4 regions of the Kitasatospora sp. NPDC092948 genome follow, and region 1 is predicted to be linked to each of the others. Evidence: riboswitches for the same ligand, from Rfam matches in the RefSeq annotation. Region 1 holds a riboswitch; each other region holds the start of a gene.
What was found. A riboswitch is a leader RNA that binds a small molecule or an ion and turns the genes downstream of it on or off. The one in region 1 is predicted to bind cobalamin.
Positions count from the first base shown of each region.

Region 2: it holds a riboswitch for cobalamin, as region 1 does, so the genes downstream of both, ACIQF6_RS12090 (ribonucleoside-diphosphate reductase subunit alpha) here and metE (5-methyltetrahydropteroyltriglutamate--homocysteine S-methyltransferase) in region 1, are expected to answer to the same signal.
Region 3: it holds a riboswitch for cobalamin, as region 1 does, so the genes downstream of both, cobN (cobaltochelatase subunit CobN) here and metE (5-methyltetrahydropteroyltriglutamate--homocysteine S-methyltransferase) in region 1, are expected to answer to the same signal.
Region 4: it holds a riboswitch for cobalamin, as region 1 does, so the genes downstream of both, metE (5-methyltetrahydropteroyltriglutamate--homocysteine S-methyltransferase) here and metE (5-methyltetrahydropteroyltriglutamate--homocysteine S-methyltransferase) in region 1, are expected to answer to the same signal.

Region 1 covers NZ_JBIVPU010000008.1:228,152-231,991, forward strand. Annotated here, with positions in the region: gene mmsB (3-hydroxyisobutyrate dehydrogenase) at 1-578, shown strand, start outside; gene ACIQF6_RS23890 (enoyl-CoA hydratase) at 575-1,348, shown strand; cobalamin riboswitch at 1,473-1,696, shown strand; gene metE (5-methyltetrahydropteroyltriglutamate--homocysteine S-methyltransferase) at 1,844-3,840, shown strand, end outside.
Region 2 covers NZ_JBIVPU010000003.1:566,327-570,166, forward strand. Annotated here, with positions in the region: gene ACIQF6_RS12090 (ribonucleoside-diphosphate reductase subunit alpha) at 1-2,207, opposite strand, end outside; cobalamin riboswitch at 2,379-2,517, opposite strand; gene ACIQF6_RS12095 (GNAT family N-acetyltransferase) at 2,598-3,095, opposite strand; gene ACIQF6_RS12100 (helix-turn-helix domain-containing protein) at 3,365-3,840, shown strand, end outside.
Region 3 covers NZ_JBIVPU010000001.1:1,064,209-1,068,048, forward strand. Annotated here, with positions in the region: gene cobN (cobaltochelatase subunit CobN) at 1-1,789, opposite strand, end outside; cobalamin riboswitch at 1,959-2,097, opposite strand; gene cobG (precorrin-3B synthase) at 2,270-3,772, shown strand; gene ACIQF6_RS04360 (precorrin-8X methylmutase) at 3,769-3,840, shown strand, end outside.
Region 4 covers NZ_JBIVPU010000005.1:405,260-409,099, forward strand. Annotated here, with positions in the region: gene ACIQF6_RS18850 (FAD-binding oxidoreductase) at 1-57, opposite strand, end outside; gene ACIQF6_RS18855 (hypothetical protein) at 172-570, opposite strand; gene cobF (precorrin-6A synthase (deacetylating)) at 828-1,589, shown strand; cobalamin riboswitch at 1,681-1,901, shown strand; gene metE (5-methyltetrahydropteroyltriglutamate--homocysteine S-methyltransferase) at 2,057-3,840, shown strand, end outside.

The DNA of each region.
Region 1 (3,840 bases):
CCGAGCTGGCCCGGGCCGCCGGGCACCGCGCCGTCGACGCGCCGGTCTCCGGCGGCGTGGCCGGCGCCGAGGCGGCGGGCCTGACCTTCATGGTGGGCGCGGAGGACGCCGACTTCGCCGCCGTGCAGCCGGTGCTGGCGGCGATGGGCCGCCGGATCGTCCACTGCGGGGGCTCCGGCGCCGGGCAGGCCGCCAAGATCTGCAACAACATGATCCTCGGCGTCTCCATGATCGCGGTCGGCGAGGCGTTCGTCCTCGGGGAGAGCCTCGGCCTCGGTCACCAGGCCCTGTTCGACGTCGCGTCCGCGGCGTCCGGGCAGTGCTGGGCGCTCACCAGCAACTGCCCGGTGCCCGGCCCTGTTCCCGCCAGCCCCGCCAATCGGGACTACGCCGCAGGCTTCGCCGCCGCGCTGATGGCCAAGGACCTCGGGCTCGCCGCCGACGCCGCCACCGCCTCCGCCGTCCCGGCCGAACTGGGCCGCCGGGCCGCCGAGTTGTTCGCCGACTTCGCCCGGGGCGAGGCCGCCGGGCTGGACTTCTCCGCCATCATTCGCACACTTCGAAAGGACCCCGCGTGAGGTACGAGACGATCCGGAGCGAGCGCAGGGGCCGGGTGGGGTTGATCACGCTCGACCGACCGAAGGCCCTGAACGCCCTCAACACCCTGCTGATGACCGAAGTCGTCGCTGCGGCGACGGCCTTCGACCGCGACCCGGAGATCGGCTGTCTGGTCGTCACCGGATCGGAGCGGGCCTTCGCGGCCGGAGCCGACATCAAGGAGATGCGGTCGCTCACCTTTGTCGATGCCTACCTCGACGACTGGTTCGCTGCCTGGGACCGGTTCGGGGCGCTGCGGAAACCGGTCGTCGCCGCGGTCGCGGGGTACGCGCTGGGCGGCGGGTGCGAGTTGGCGATGCTGTGCGACGTCCTGCTGGCGGCGGACAGCGCGAAGTTCGGCCAGCCGGAGATCACGCTTGGCGTCATTCCCGGCATCGGCGGGTCGCAGCGGCTCACCCGGGCGGTCGGCAAGGCCAAGGCGATGGAACTGTGCCTCACCGGCCGAACGATGGACGCCGAGGAGGCCGAGCGGGCCGGCCTGGTCTCCCGGATCGTCCCCGCCGATGATCTGTTGACCGAGGCCCTCACCACTGCCGAGACGATCGCGGCGATGTCCGCCCCGGCGGCGATCATGCTGAAGGAGAGTGTCGGCCGCGCCTTCGAAACCACCCTGGCCGAGGGCGTGCGATTCGAACGACGGCTCTTCCACGCGGCCTTCGCCACCGCCGACCAGAAGGAGGGCATGGCGGCGTTCGCCGAGAAGCGGGCGCCGTCCTTCACCCATCGCTGACCTGCGGACAGGGCTCCGCGCCCGCACCACGGAAGGCTCCCCCGGTGGGGGCGCGGAAGCCCGGCACATCTCAGGATGCGGACAGTTTGGCGATTCGCTGCCCGGAGGCCGAGGAGTTGGCCGTAGTCTGACCGGTGCAGCTGGTTCGCCCTGTCCGCCAGGCAGGCGCGTCGCAAGAGGGAACCCGGTGGGAATCCGGGACTGCCCCGCAGCGGTGAGTGGGAACGACCGCCGTCATACGCACTGGACCCGGAGGGTCTGGGAAGCGACGGCCAGTAGGTGCCCGGGAGTCGAACTCCCCGGGCGAGCCCGCGAGTCCGAAGACCTGCCCGCTGTCCGTCCGCGACCGTTCGTGGGCGGCTTTCCGGTGACCTCGTGGGCGGGTCGGCGTGCATACCGGGCGGAGCCGTGTCGGCGTCCGTCCGGTTCGGCATCCCTTCGCGCTCTCGTCCAGTCCCGGGCATCCGAGGAGACAGACTCGCGAAGGAGAGTCCCTTGACCACGAAGTCCGTAGCCGCGGCAACCGCCCACGGATATCCCCGCCAGGGCGGCAACCGGCAGCTGAAGAAGGCCGTCGAGGGCTACTGGAAGGGCGCGGTGAGCGCCGAAGCCCTGCTGGCCGCCGCCGCCGACCTGCGCCGCGCCAACTGGACGCAGCTCGTCGAGGCGGGCGTCCAGGAGCTGCCCACCGGCGACTTCTCGCTGTACGACCACGTGCTCGACACCACGGTCGCCGTCGGCGCGATCCCGCCCCGGCACCGGGCCGCGGTGGACGCCGACCCGCTGGCCGGGTACTTCGCCATGGCGCGCGGCACCCAGGACCTCGCACCGCTCGAAATGACCAAGTGGTTCGACACCAACTACCACTACCTGGTACCCGAGTTGGGGCCGGACACGGTGTTCGCCGCCAATCCCGCCAAGGCCGTCGGCGAGCTGAGGGAGGCCCTCGCGCTCGGTCACCGGGCCCGCCCGGTGCTGGTCGGCCCGATCACCTACCTGCTGCTCGCCAAGCCCGCACCCGGCGTGTCCGCCGACTTCGAGCCGCTCACCCTGCTGGACCGCCTGTTGCCGGTGTACGCGCAACTGCTGGCCGACCTGCGGGCGGCCGGCGCGGCGTGGGTACAGCTCGACGAGCCCGCGCTCGTCCAGGACCGCACCCCGGCCGAGCTGAACTCCGCCGCCCGCGCCTACCGCGAGCTCGGCGCGCTGACGGACCGTCCGAAGCTGCTGGTCGCCTCCTACTTCGACCGGCTCGGCGCGGCCCTGCCGGTGCTCGCCAAGGCCCCCGTCGAGGGCCTGGCGCTGGACTTCACCGGCCCCGCGGCCGCCAACCTGGACGACCTCGCAGCGGTCGGCGGCCTGCCCGGCAAGCGCCTGGTCGCCGGGGTCGTCGACGGTCGCAACATCTGGATCAACGACCTGGAGAAGTCGCTCGCCACCCTGGGCACCCTGCTCGGCTTCGCCGACACCGTCGACGTCGCCCCCTCCTGCTCACTGCTGCACGTCCCACTGGACGCCGACGCCGAGCGGGACGTCGACCCGCAGATCCACCGCTGGCTGGCCTTCGCCAAGCAGAAAGCGGCCGAGGTGGCGCTGCTTGCCCGCGGCCTGCGCGAGGGCGCCTCCGCCATCGCCGCCGACCTGGCCGCGAACCGGGCCGATCTCGCCTCGCGCGCCACCTCGCCCATCACCCGTGACCCGGCCGTCCGGGCCCGGGTCGCCGGTGTCACCGAGGCCGACGCCCGCCGGGCCGAGGCGTACCCGCAGCGTGCCCGAGCACAGCGCATCCGGCTCGGCCTTCCGCTGTTGCCCACCACCACCATCGGCTCCTTTCCGCAGACCACCGAACTGCGGGTGGCCCGGGCCGATCTGACGGCCGGCCGGATCGACGCCGCCGCCTACCGCGAGCGGATGCAGGACGAGGTCCGCGAGGTGATCGCGTACCAGGAGAAGGCCGGGTTGGACGTGCTGGTGCACGGCGAGCCCGAACGCAACGACATGGTGCAGTACTTCGCCGAGCAGCTCACCGGCTACCTGGCCACCCGGCACGGCTGGGTGCAGTCGTACGGCACCCGGTACGTGCGGCCGCCGGTGCTGGCCGGCGACCTCTCCCGGCCGCACCCGATGACCGTCGAGTGGTACGCGTACGCGCAGAGCCTGACGGACCGTCCGGTCAAGGGCATGCTGACCGGGCCGGTGACCATGCTGGCCTGGTCGTTCGTCCGCGACGACCAGCCGCTCGCCGACACCGCACGGCAGGTGGCGCTGGCGCTGCGGGACGAGGTCACGGACCTGGAGGCGGCGGGCGCGGCGGTCATCCAGGTCGACGAACCCGCCCTGCGCGAGACCCTGCCGCTGCGTGCCGCCGACCGTCCGGCCTACCTGGACTGGGCCACCGAGGCCTTCCGGGTCGCCACGTCCGGTGTCCGCGCCGACACCCAGATCCACACCCACATGTGCTACGCCGAGTTCGGAGCCGTCATGGCGGCGAT
Region 2 (3,840 bases), on a different contig from region 1:
GAGAGCTTGCCGATGGTCGGCGCCGCCATGAACAGGTTCAGCGACTGGCTCTGGTCGATGTACGGCTGCCGGGCGGCGGCCAGGTCGATCAGCGCGCGCTGCGGCAGCTCCCACGCGGTGCGGTACAGCGAACGGACGTTCTCCGGCAGCCACTTGAAGTCCTGCACGGAGCCGTTGGCCTCGCGCAGCTCGTCCCGGGTCTGCTGGTCCCAGACGCCGAGCTCCTTCAGCTCGCGCACCAGGTACGGGTTGACCTGGAGGAACTCGCCGGACAGCGTCTCGCGCTTGAACAGGTTGGACACCTGCGGCTCGATGCACTCGTAGACGCCGGCGATGGACGCGATGGTCGCGGTCGGGGCGATCGCCAGCAGCAGCGAGTTGCGCAGGCCGGTGACGGCGATCCGGGCGCGCAGCGCCTCCCAGCGCGCGGTCCACTGCGGGGTCGCGCTGCCGAAGTGGTCGACGTGCAGCTGGCCGCGGGCGGCGCGGGTCTCGCCGTACGCCTCGTGGCGGCCGAACTGCTCGGCCAGGTCGGCGGAGCGCTCGTACGCGGTGAGCATGATGCGCTCGGAGATCAGGGTGGAGAGCGTCTTCGCCTCGGCGGAGTCGAAGTCCAGCCGCAGCTTGAAGAAGACGTCCTGCAGGCCCATCACGCCCAGGCCGACCGGGCGCCAGCGGGAGTTGGAGGTGCCGGCCTCGGTGGTCGGGTAGAAGTTGATGTCGATCACGCGGTCGAGGAAGGTCACCGCGGTGCGCACGGTGGCGTCCAGGCGGTCCCAGTCCATCGCGTTGATCAGGTCGTCGGCCGAGGCGCCCGGGGCGACGTGCGCGCCCAGGTTGACCGAGCCCAGGTTGCAGACCGCGGTCTCGGAGTCGTCGGTGACCTCCAGGATCTCGGTGCACAGGTTGGAGGAGTGCACCGTGCGGCCCGGCAGCGCGGTCTGGTTGGCGGCCCGGTTGGAGGCGTCCTTGAAGGTCATCCAGCCGTTGCCGGTCTGCGCCAGGGTGCGCATCATCCGGGCGTACAGGGTCTGCGCGGGGATGGTGCGGACGGCCTTGCCGGCCTGCTCGGCCTTGCGGTAGGCCTCGTCGAACTCCTCGCCCCACAGGTCGACCAGCTCGGGCACGTCCGCCGGGGAGAACAGCGACCAGTCCTGGTCGGCGTTCACGCGGCGCATGAACTCGTCCGGGATCCAGTGCGCCAGGTTCAGGTTGTGGGTGCGCCGGGCCTCTTCGCCGGTGTTGTCGCGGAGCTCCAGGAACTCCTCGATGTCGGCGTGCCAGGTCTCCAGGTACACGCAGGCCGCGCCCTTGCGCCGGCCACCCTGGTTGACCGCCGCCACGGAGGAGTCCAGGGTGCGCAGGAACGGGACGATGCCGTTCGACTTGCCGTTGGTGCCGCGGATCAGCGAGCCGCGGGAGCGGATCCGGGAGTAAGACAGGCCGATGCCGCCGGCGTGCTTGGACAGCCGGGCGATCTGCGCGTACCGGTTGTAGATCGAGTCCAGGTTGTCCAGCGGCGAGTCCAGCAGGTAGCAGGAGGACATCTGCGGGTGCCGGGTGCCGGAGTTGAACAGCGTCGGGGAGCTGGTCAGGTACTCCAGGCGGCTCATCAGCTTGTACAGCTCGGCCACCTCCAGCACCGACTGCTCGGAGGCACCGACCGCCAGGCCCGCCGCCACACGCAGCAGGAAGTGCTGCGGGGTCTCGACCACCTTGCGGGTGATCGGGTGGCGCAGCAGGTAGCGGGACTGCACGGTGCGCAGGCCGAAGTACTCGAAGCGGTCGTCGCCGGAGGCGTCGATCAGCGAGTCGAACAGGTCGGCGTGCGCGGCGACGAACTCGGCGGTGGTGTCGCCGATCAGGCCCTCGGCGTGGCCGACGGCGATCGAGGCGGAGAACGAGGCGACGCCCTGGGAGGCGGCCTCGTCGGCGATCTCCATCGCCAGCAGGCGGGCGGCCAGCTTCGAGTACTGCGGGTCCTCGGCGATCATCGACGCGGCGGCCTCCACGGCCAGCCCGCGCAGCTCGGCGAAGTCCGAACCGGCGTGGCGGCCGCGCAGCGCGGCGGCGGCGACGTGGCCGGGGTCCACCTGGGGGAGGTCGGTGCTGCGGTCGGTGAGCAGCCGAAGCAGCGCCGCACCGGGGTCGGTGAAGGCGTCGGCGGATCCCTGGGACGGCAGGGTGACTGAGGCGGCGACGGTCAAGGCGCACTCTCTCCTGTGGCGGCGACGGACGTAATTCGAGGTGTCCGGCAGCACGCAGGCGGCAGGGGAGGACGGCACGCCGAAAACGCTCGAACGGCGCGCGAAAGACCCACCCCCGGCCCGCCCGCGAGGCCGGACGGCAAAGCAGTGCTGCATGGCGTCTGCGGGGATGCCGTGTCGCACACCGTCAGCAGGTCCTCGGACTGCGCGGGCGTCGCTACAGCCCGCTCACCGTTGCGGGGCAGTCCCGGATTCGCACCGGGTTCCCCTGCTTCGACAGCGAGGTCGAGCATACATGTTGTGGCGGCTGGAGCTGGCGGCACCAGATGTAGTAGCGCGTGTCGCGTCGTGGTGCCGCGCGTAGACAACGGAAACCGCGCCCGAGGGGCCTCAGAACCGCATCGTGTAGACCATCAGGTTCATGCCGGGGGCCGCCTCCCAGTCCCGTTCGGGGGTGCGGAGGAAGCCCAGAGCATCGTAGATCCGGTGCGCCGCGGTCATCGTCGGCCGGGTCGAGAACGCCATTCCGGCCAGTCCGAGTTCCCGGCTGCGATCGATCGCCGCGGACACCAGCAGCCGGCCGATGCCGCGCCCGCGGGCCGCCGCGGCGACCGCCAGCATCCGGATCTCGCCCTCGTGCGGCAGCGCGATGTCCGCCCACTCGGTGCCGCCCGCGGCGAAGGTCACACAGCCGAGCACCGGCCCGTCCGCGCCGTCGACGGCGACCAGCAGCTCGGCCTCCCGGTTGCGCCGTGCGGCGTCTCTCAGGAGCCCGACGTAGCCCGAGCCGGGATCGGTGAAGCCGTCGCCGACGAAGGCTTCGATGCTGACCTCCCCGGCTCCGGCGAGGTCGTGGTCGAGGGCGCGGCGGACGATCGGGGAGTGCATCCGGACAGTGTGCCGGACCGGGCGCGGCGCGGATCGGCCAGGTCCGGGTCGAACGGGTATCCGGTCGGCCGGTGCACGTTGTCGCGGCCGGTCCGGCCGTTGCGGTCCAGGTCGCGGCCGACCAGAACGCCGAGGAGTCCGAAGCTGCCGATGAGGCCCAGCAGGGCGAGCGCGGAGGTCATGGCTCCACTCTCCGCGCCGCCGCGCCCCGCCACGAGTGGCAGAAATGCAGCATTGCCTCGAAATCCTGCCACTGCCATGCTGGACCGATGCTGAAGAACGTCGCGGTCATCGTGCTGGAGGAGATCCACCCGTTCGAGCTGGGCGTGGCCTGCGAGGTGTTCGGCCTCGACCGCGGCGCCGCCGGCCTGCCGGTGTACGAGTTCGGCCTGGTCGGCGACCGGCCCGGCCCGATGCGCACGCACTCCGGCTTCGACATCCACGTCCCGTACGGCCCGGAGCGGATCGCCGAGGCGGACCTGGTGATCGCCACCGCCACCGGCATCCGCGCGCAGTACCCCGAGGCGCTGTGCGAGGCGCTGCGGGCCGCCCACGCCCGCGGCGCGTACACGCTGTCGATCTGCTCCGGCAGCTTCCTGCTCGGCGCCGCGGGCCTGCTCGACGGCCGCCGCAGCACCACCCACTGGCAGTACGCCGACGTGATGGCCGAGCGCTTCCCGCTGACCACCGTCGAACCCGACGTGCTGTACGTGGACGACGACCCGGTGATCACCTCGGCCGGCAC
Region 3 (3,840 bases), on a different contig from region 1:
CCCGGCGCTTGGCCTGGGTGCCCTCGCCCGGATCGTTCACCAGGAACGGGTACACCAGCGGCAGATCGCCCAGCACCGCGTCCGGGCCGCACTCCGCCGACAGGGCAGCCGTCTTGCCCGGCAGCCACTCCAGGTTGCCGTGCTTGCCCAGGTGCACCACCGCGTGCGCACCGAACCCGCCGTCCGCCTCGGCCGCCGCGATCCACCGGTACGCCGCCAGGTAGTGGTGGCTCGGCGGCAGGTCCGGGTCGTGGTAGATCGCCACCGGGTTCTCGCCGAACCCGCGCGGCGGCTGAATGAGGACCAGCAGATTGCCCGAGCGCAGACCCGCCAGCACGAGGTCGCCGTCCGGGTTCTGCGAACGGTCCACGTACAGCTCGCCCGGCGCCGGACCCCAGTGCTCCTCGACCTGCTCGCGCAGCGCCGCCGGCAGCGTCGCGTACCAGCGGCGGTAGTCGGCGGCCGGGATGCGCACCGGGTTGCGGGCCAGCTGATCCTCCGTCAGCCACGCCTGGTCGTAGCCGCCGGCCTCGATCAGCGCGTGGATCAGCGCATCGCCCTCGTGCTGGTGGTCGGTCGCGGTGTGCAGACCCGGCAGGCTGTCACCCAGGTCCATGCCCTCCGCGCGCAGCCGCTCCAGCAGCCGGATCGCCGACGCCGGAGTGTCCAGACCGACCGCGTTGCCGACCCGGGCATGCTTGGTCGGATAAGCCGACAGAACCAGGGCGAGACGACGCTCGGACGCCGGCGTGTGCCGCAGCCGGGCGTGCCGCACCGCGATGCCCGCCACCCGCGACGCACGCTCCGGGTCCGCCGCGTACACCGTAAGCCCGTCCTGGTCGACCTCCTTGAAGGAGAACGGAACGGTGATCAACCGGCCGTCGAACTCCGGGACGGCGATCTGCGTCGCGGTGTCCAGCGGCGACAGCCCGTCGTCGCTGCCCTCCCACTGCGCCCGCGACCAGGTCAGGCACAGCGCCTGCATGATCGGCCGGTCCAACGCCGCCAACGCCCCGGCGTCCCACGCCTCTTCGTCACCACCGGCCTGCGCATCGGCCGGCCGGGTGCCGCCCGCCGCCAGCACCGTCGTCACGATCACATCGGCCGCGCCCAGCTCCGCCAGCAACTCCGGCTCCGCACCGCGCAGCGACGCGCAGAAATACGCGCGGGCCTGCGCACCCTGCTCCTCGATCGCTCGGCAGAGCGTCTCCACGAACGCCGTGTTGCCGCTCATGTGGTGCGCCCGGTAGTACAGCACCGCGACCCGAGGGCCTTCGTGCGACGCGGGCGTGGCGGGCTCCGCCGAGGCGGACGCGGGATGCTCCGGCGAGGAGGCGCGCTCCGCCGAGGTGCGGGCGGTGCGCTCCAGCGGACCCCAGGACGGGGCCGACGCCGGCGGCGCGAAACCGTGACCGGTCAGCAGCACCGTGTCCGACAGGAACGCGCCCAGCTCCGCCAGGTTCGCCGGACCGCCGTGCGCCAGGTACGCGTGCGCCTCCGCCGCGATGCCCGCCGGCACCGTCGACAACTCCATCAGCTGCGCGTCCGGCGCCTGCTCACCCGTCAGCACCACCACCGGACGCGGCCCCGCGAGCAGCGCGTCCAGCCCCTCCTGCCACGCCCGGCGCCCGCCCAACAGGCGCACCACGACCAGCTCGACACCGTCCAGCAGTTCCGGCAGATCGGCAGGGTCCAGCCGGGCCGGATTGCCCCACCGGAACCGCACCGGACCGCTCGACGCCCGGGCACTCAACAGGTCCGTGTCGGACGTGGACAGCAGCAGGATCATGCGAAAGCCCTCCCGGGCGTCTCGAACAGCGCGGACAACCCGGTCGTGGGAACACAGATGCGGTCGAGGACGCGGAGAGGCCCGACGGGGACAGAGCCCACGGGCACCCGCCAGGATGCGGGCATGCGGCAGCGCATGGCACAGGCCTTCCTCGGGGTCCTCGCCCCGGGCAGTGGAGGACGGCCGGAGTTCCTGGCTCCCACGGCTCACTGAGCCGCGGTCACAGTGGCGGGACCGCACCGGATTCTCACCGGACTTCCTCCGCTGTGCCGTCGCTGGCAGCGGACACCCCGAGAGGTGCCCGCCAGCATCGTACGGGTTGATGGCGCGTCGGGGGAGTGTGACGTGCGCCGCGCACCCGAAACGCCCGCCGCCGTCGCCCGAACCCCGCCCTGAGCTGGGCGTTCGTCCGGCCCACACCCCCGGGCGGCGACGGCCGGGACATCGGCACGACCCGCGGCCATGGGTATGCTCGCCGCCATGCCACCCACACCCGACGCCTTCGCGGCACCCATCGTCGGGCCCGACCGAGGCCGCGCCGACGCCTGCCCCGGCGCGCTCCGCCTGCACCCCGCCGAGGACGGCCACCTCGCCCGACTCCGGCTACCGGGCGGCTACTTGACGTACCGTCAGATGCTTGCGGTGGCCGACGCGGCCGACACGCTCGGCGACGGCGACATCGAGATCACCTCCCGCGGCAACCTCCAGCTGCGCGGCCTGCCCGAGCACTGCGCCGACGACCTCGCCGAACGGCTGCGCACCGTCGGCCTGCTGCCCTCCGACACCCACGAACGCGTCCGCAACATCGTCGCCTCACCGCTGGCCGGCCTCGACGGAAACGGCTGCCCCGACGTCGACCTGCCGCACTGGGTACGAGAGTTGGACGCCTCCCTGTGCGCCGCGCCATGGGCCGCCCGACTCTCCGGCAAATTCCTGTTCGCCCTCGACGACGGCCGCGGCGACACCGCCGCCCTCGACGCCGATGTGACCTTGATCGCAGTCGGCGACGGCCGCGCCCTGCTGCGCCTCGGCCGCGCCCACCGCGCCACCACCGTCGACCACCCCGTGTCCGCCGCGCTGTACGCCGCCCGGCACTTCCTCGACCTGGCCGACGGACGCGCCTGGCACCTGCGCGAAGTCCAGGCCGAACTGCCCGACGGTGACGTTCCGCTGCCGCGATTCGCCGGCGAACGGCCCGCGCTGGGCATGGTCGCGAGCGCTGTTCCGGCCGGGAGCGCCGTTTCTGGGGGGAGCGCCGTTTCCGGGGGGAGTGTCGGCCTCGGGGGGAGCGCTGTCTCGGTCGGGCTGAGGTTCGGGCGGGCGAGCAGTTCGCAGTGGCGGCTGCTGGCCGAGGTGCTCGGGCCGGACGGCGGCGAGAGCGTACGGCTGACGCCGTGGCGCGGCGTCGTCGTGCCCTCGGCCGGGGCTGGATTTGCGGCCGACGCGCTGCCGCGGCTCGCCGAGGCCGGCTTCCGGGTCGAGTCCGGCGGCCCCTGGGAGGGGGTCAGCGCCTGCACCGGCCTGCCCGGCTGCGGGAAAGCGCTTGCCGACGTCCGCGCGCAGGCCACCCGCACCATCGCCACCGTCCCCGCCGAAGGCCTGCCCGTGCACTGGTCCGGCTGCGAACGCCGCTGCGGACACCCCGCCGGACGCTGGGTCGACGTGCTGGCCACCGCCACCGGACACCGCATCGCCGTGGACGGCCGGGTCCGAGAGATCGGCACGGTTCGGGAGACCGGCTCGGACGGCCCGACCGCGAGCGCCGCGACCGCGAGCGACGTGACAACGAGTGACACGACTCCGAGCGCCACGGCCGCCAGCGCCGCGACAGCGAATGCCGCGACAGCGAACGCTGCGACGACGAGCGACGTGACAGCGAACGACGCGACGACGAACGACGCGACGACGAACGACGTGACAACGAACAACCTCGCCGAGGCAGTCGCCGAGGCGCGCAATGCCGAATGGCGGAGGACCGCATGATCGACTACGAGAAGGACGGCGCGGCCATCTACCGCCAGTCCTTCGCCACCATCCGCGCCGAGGCCGAC
Region 4 (3,840 bases), on a different contig from region 1:
CACGCCTGCCGCCGACACCGCAGCGGCGGTCAGAAACCGCCGACGATCCATACCCATGGCGAACCTCTCCGCCCGCGCCGCGCGCGCGAGCCTCCTGTCCGCCGATCGTCGCCCTCCCCCGCCGCCCCCGGCCCGCCGCGCTGCGCCCATCGGCGCAGCGGGCCCGGCGCGTCACTCCGGCAGGCCGCCGAGCTGCGCCCCGACCCGCTCCCGCAGCAGCAGGTACTCCTCCCACCGGCGGACGGTCGGACCGACCGGGCGTTCGACGGTCCGCGCCCCCGTCACCCGCTGGCCGTCCCGGAACTGTTCGAGCGTCAGGTCGAGCTCCACGCCGCTCGGCAGCCGGTTCCACCAGTGGAACCCCTGCTGCTCCCCGTCCCGGTGCACCTCGCCGACCACCAGCTCGCCGCCGAAGAGGTCGTTCACCAGCAGGGCCGTGATGTCGCAGTGCCCCCACGCCGGATTGTCGGGCCCCCACCCGGCGCCGGCCAGGTCGTCGGGCGAGCAGGTGTCGGCGGCCCAACTGGCGCGCAGGGCCCGGTCGAGGTCGAGCAGGTTCCACGGAGTCATCCCGACAGCATCGCACCCGGCACCGACAACGCTCCCCCGGTGGTGTCCGAACGGCCGGACGCCGCAAGGGCTTTCGAACCTGGTCGAATCAGTCGCAGGCGGGCCGGGCGTTCCGGTTTCCTTGGGTGCGGGACGGGAGGCACGACCGCGCGCCGCTCCGGTACGGGGGTCCGGAGCGGCCTCGGCCGGTGTGCCTCCCGTGCCTCCCGCGCCTCCCACCTGCGGTGCCGCCGGAGCCACCAGGCACAATCGGCGTCATGCGTACCCTTCTCGTCATCGGCATCGGCGCGGGCGATCCCGACCACCTCACTCTGGAGGCGGTCAAGGCGATCGGCCGCACGGATGCGTTCCTGCTGCTGGACAAGCCCGAGGAGCGCCAGGACCTGATCCGGCTGCGGCGACAGATGATCGCCGAGCACGGGCGGCCCGGGCACCGGGTGGTGGAGTTGATCGACCCGGCGCGGGACCGCGCCACGGCGGCGTACAAGGAGGCCGTCGAGGAGTGGCGGGAGCGGCGCGCCGACCTGGTCGAGCAGGCGGTCGTCGACGAGCTGGCGGAGGACCAGACCGGTGCGCTGCTGGTCTGGGGCGACCCGGCGCTGTACGACAGCGTGATCGCCGTCCTGGACCGGATCCTGGCGCGCGGGCGCACCGCGTTCGAGTACACCGTCGTCCCCGGCATCAGCAGCATCTCGGTGCTGGCGGCCCGCCACCGCACCACCTTGACCCGCACCGCGCGCCCCGTGCGGATCACCACCGGCCGGCGCCTCGCCGCCGAGGGTTTCGGCCCGGGCTCGGAGGACGCGGTGGTGATGCTGGACGGGCAGGCCGCGTTCACCAAGATCGACCCCGCGGGTGTGCACATCCACTACGGCGCCTACCTGGGCACCGAGGACGAGATCCTGGCCGCCGGGCCGCTCGCCGAACAGGCCGACCGCATCGCGGAGTTGCGCGAGCGGGCGCGCGAGCGCAAGGGCTGGATCATGGACAGCTACCTGCTGCGCCGCACCGAGGACTGACCGGCCGGCCGCCCCGGCCGCGGGGCCTCTTCCGCGTCTCATGGAGCGGACGGATGGCGGAACGACGTCCCGCCGCCCGTCCGCTTCGTTCTACACTGACCGCGCAACTGGTTCGCCCTGCCAGCCAGGCAGGCGCGTCGTAAGAGGGAACCCGGTGGGAATCCGGGACTGCCCCGCAGCGGTGAGTGGGAACGACCGCCGTCATCAGCACTGGGTCCGCAAGGGCCCGGGAAGCGACGGCCAGTAGGTGTCCGGGCCTCGGCCCTGGCGGGCCCGCGAGTCCGAAGACCTGCCCGTTGCCCGGGTGCGAAGAGCTCGCGCCCGGCCTCCGATGACCTCGAGGGCGGGTCGGCGAACCACCGGGCGGGCAGGCGCAGTCGAGAGCGCGGCACCGCACCGCTGGCGTCTCCTTTCGCGTCCTCCTGTGCCGTCGGACCCAGGTTCGAGGCTCGCGAAGGAGAGTCCCCTTGACCACGAAGTCCGCAGCCGCGGCAACTGTCCACGGCTACCCCCGCCAGGGTGGCAACCGGGAACTGAAGAAGGCCGTCGAGGGCTACTGGAAGGGCGCCGTCACCGCTGACGCGCTGCTCGCCACCGCCGCCGAACTGCGTTGCGCCAACTGGCGTCAACTGGCCGGCGCCGGCATCACCGAAGTCCCCACCGGCGACTTCTCGCTGTACGACCACGTGCTGGACACCACCGTCGCCCTCGGTGCGGTCCCGCCCCGGCACCGGGCCGCGGTGGAGGCCGATCCGCTGGCCGGCTACTTCGCCATGGCGCGCGGCACCCAGGAGCTTTCGCCGCTCGAAATGACCAAGTGGTTCGACACCAACTACCACTATCTGGTGCCCGAGTTGGGCCCGGACACGGTGTTCGCCGCGAACTCCGCCAAGCAGGTCGGCGAGTTCCGCGAGGCGCTCGGCCAGGGCTACCGGGCCCGCCCGGTGCTGCTCGGCCCGATCAGCTACCTGCTGCTCGCCAAGGCCGCGCCCGGCGCGCCGGACGGATTCGAGCCGCTCACCCTGCTGGACCGGCTGCTGCCGGTGTACGCCGAGCTGCTGGCCGACCTGCGGGCCGCCGGCGCCGAGTGGGTGCAGCTCGACGAGCCGGCGCTGGTCCAGGACCGCACCCCGGCCGAGCTGAACGCCGCCGCCCGCGCGTACCGCGACCTCGGCGCGCTGACGGACCGTCCGAAGCTGCTGGTCGCCTCGTACTTCGACCGGCTCGGCGAGGCCCTGATGGTGCTCGCCAAGTCTCCGGTCGAGGGCCTGGCGCTGGACTTCACCGGCCCCGCCGCGGGCAACCTCGCCGACCTGGCCGCGGTCGGCGGCCTGCCCGGCAAGCGGCTGGTCGCGGGCGTCGTGGACGGCCGCAACGTGTGGATCAACGACCTGGAGAAGTCGCTGGCCACCCTCGGCACCCTGCTCGGCCTGGCCGACCGGGTGGACGTCGCCGCGTCCTGCTCGCTGCTGCACGTCCCGCTGGACGTGGCCGCCGAGCGCGACCTGGACCCGCAGATCGGCCGCTGGCTGGCGTTCGCCCGGCAGAAGGCCGCCGAGACGGCGCTGCTGGCCCGCGCCCTGCGCGAGGGCACCTCCGCCGTCACCGCCCAACTCGCCGCCAACCGGGCGGACCTGGCGTCCCGCGCGGTGTCCCCGATCACCCGGGACCCGGCCGTCCGGGCCCGCGCCGCGGCCGTCACCGACGCCGACACCCGCCGCGACGCCCCCTACGCCGTCCGCGCCGAGGCGCAGCGAGCCCGGCTGAAGCTGCCGCCGCTGCCCACCACCACCATCGGGTCCTTCCCGCAGACCGCCGAACTACGGGCCGCCCGGGCCGAGTTGAACGCGGGCCGACTGGAGGAGGCGGACTACCGGGCGCGGATGGCGGACGAGGTCCGCGAGGTGATCGCCTTCCAGGAGAAGACCGGCCTGGACGTGCTGGTGCACGGCGAACCCGAACGCAACGACATGGTGCAGTACTTCGCCGAGCAGCTCACCGGTTACCTGACCACCCGGCACGGCTGGGTGCAGTCGTACGGCACCCGCTACGTGCGGCCGCCGGTGCTGGCCGGCGACCTCTCCCGCCCGCACCCGATGACCGTCGACTGGTACCGGTACGCGCAGAGCCTGACGGACCGTCCGGTCAAGGGCATGCTGACCGGCCCGGTCACCATGCTGGCCTGGTCGTTCGTCCGCGACGACCAGCCGCTCGCCGACACCGCCCGGCAGGTCGCCCTCGCCCTGCGCGA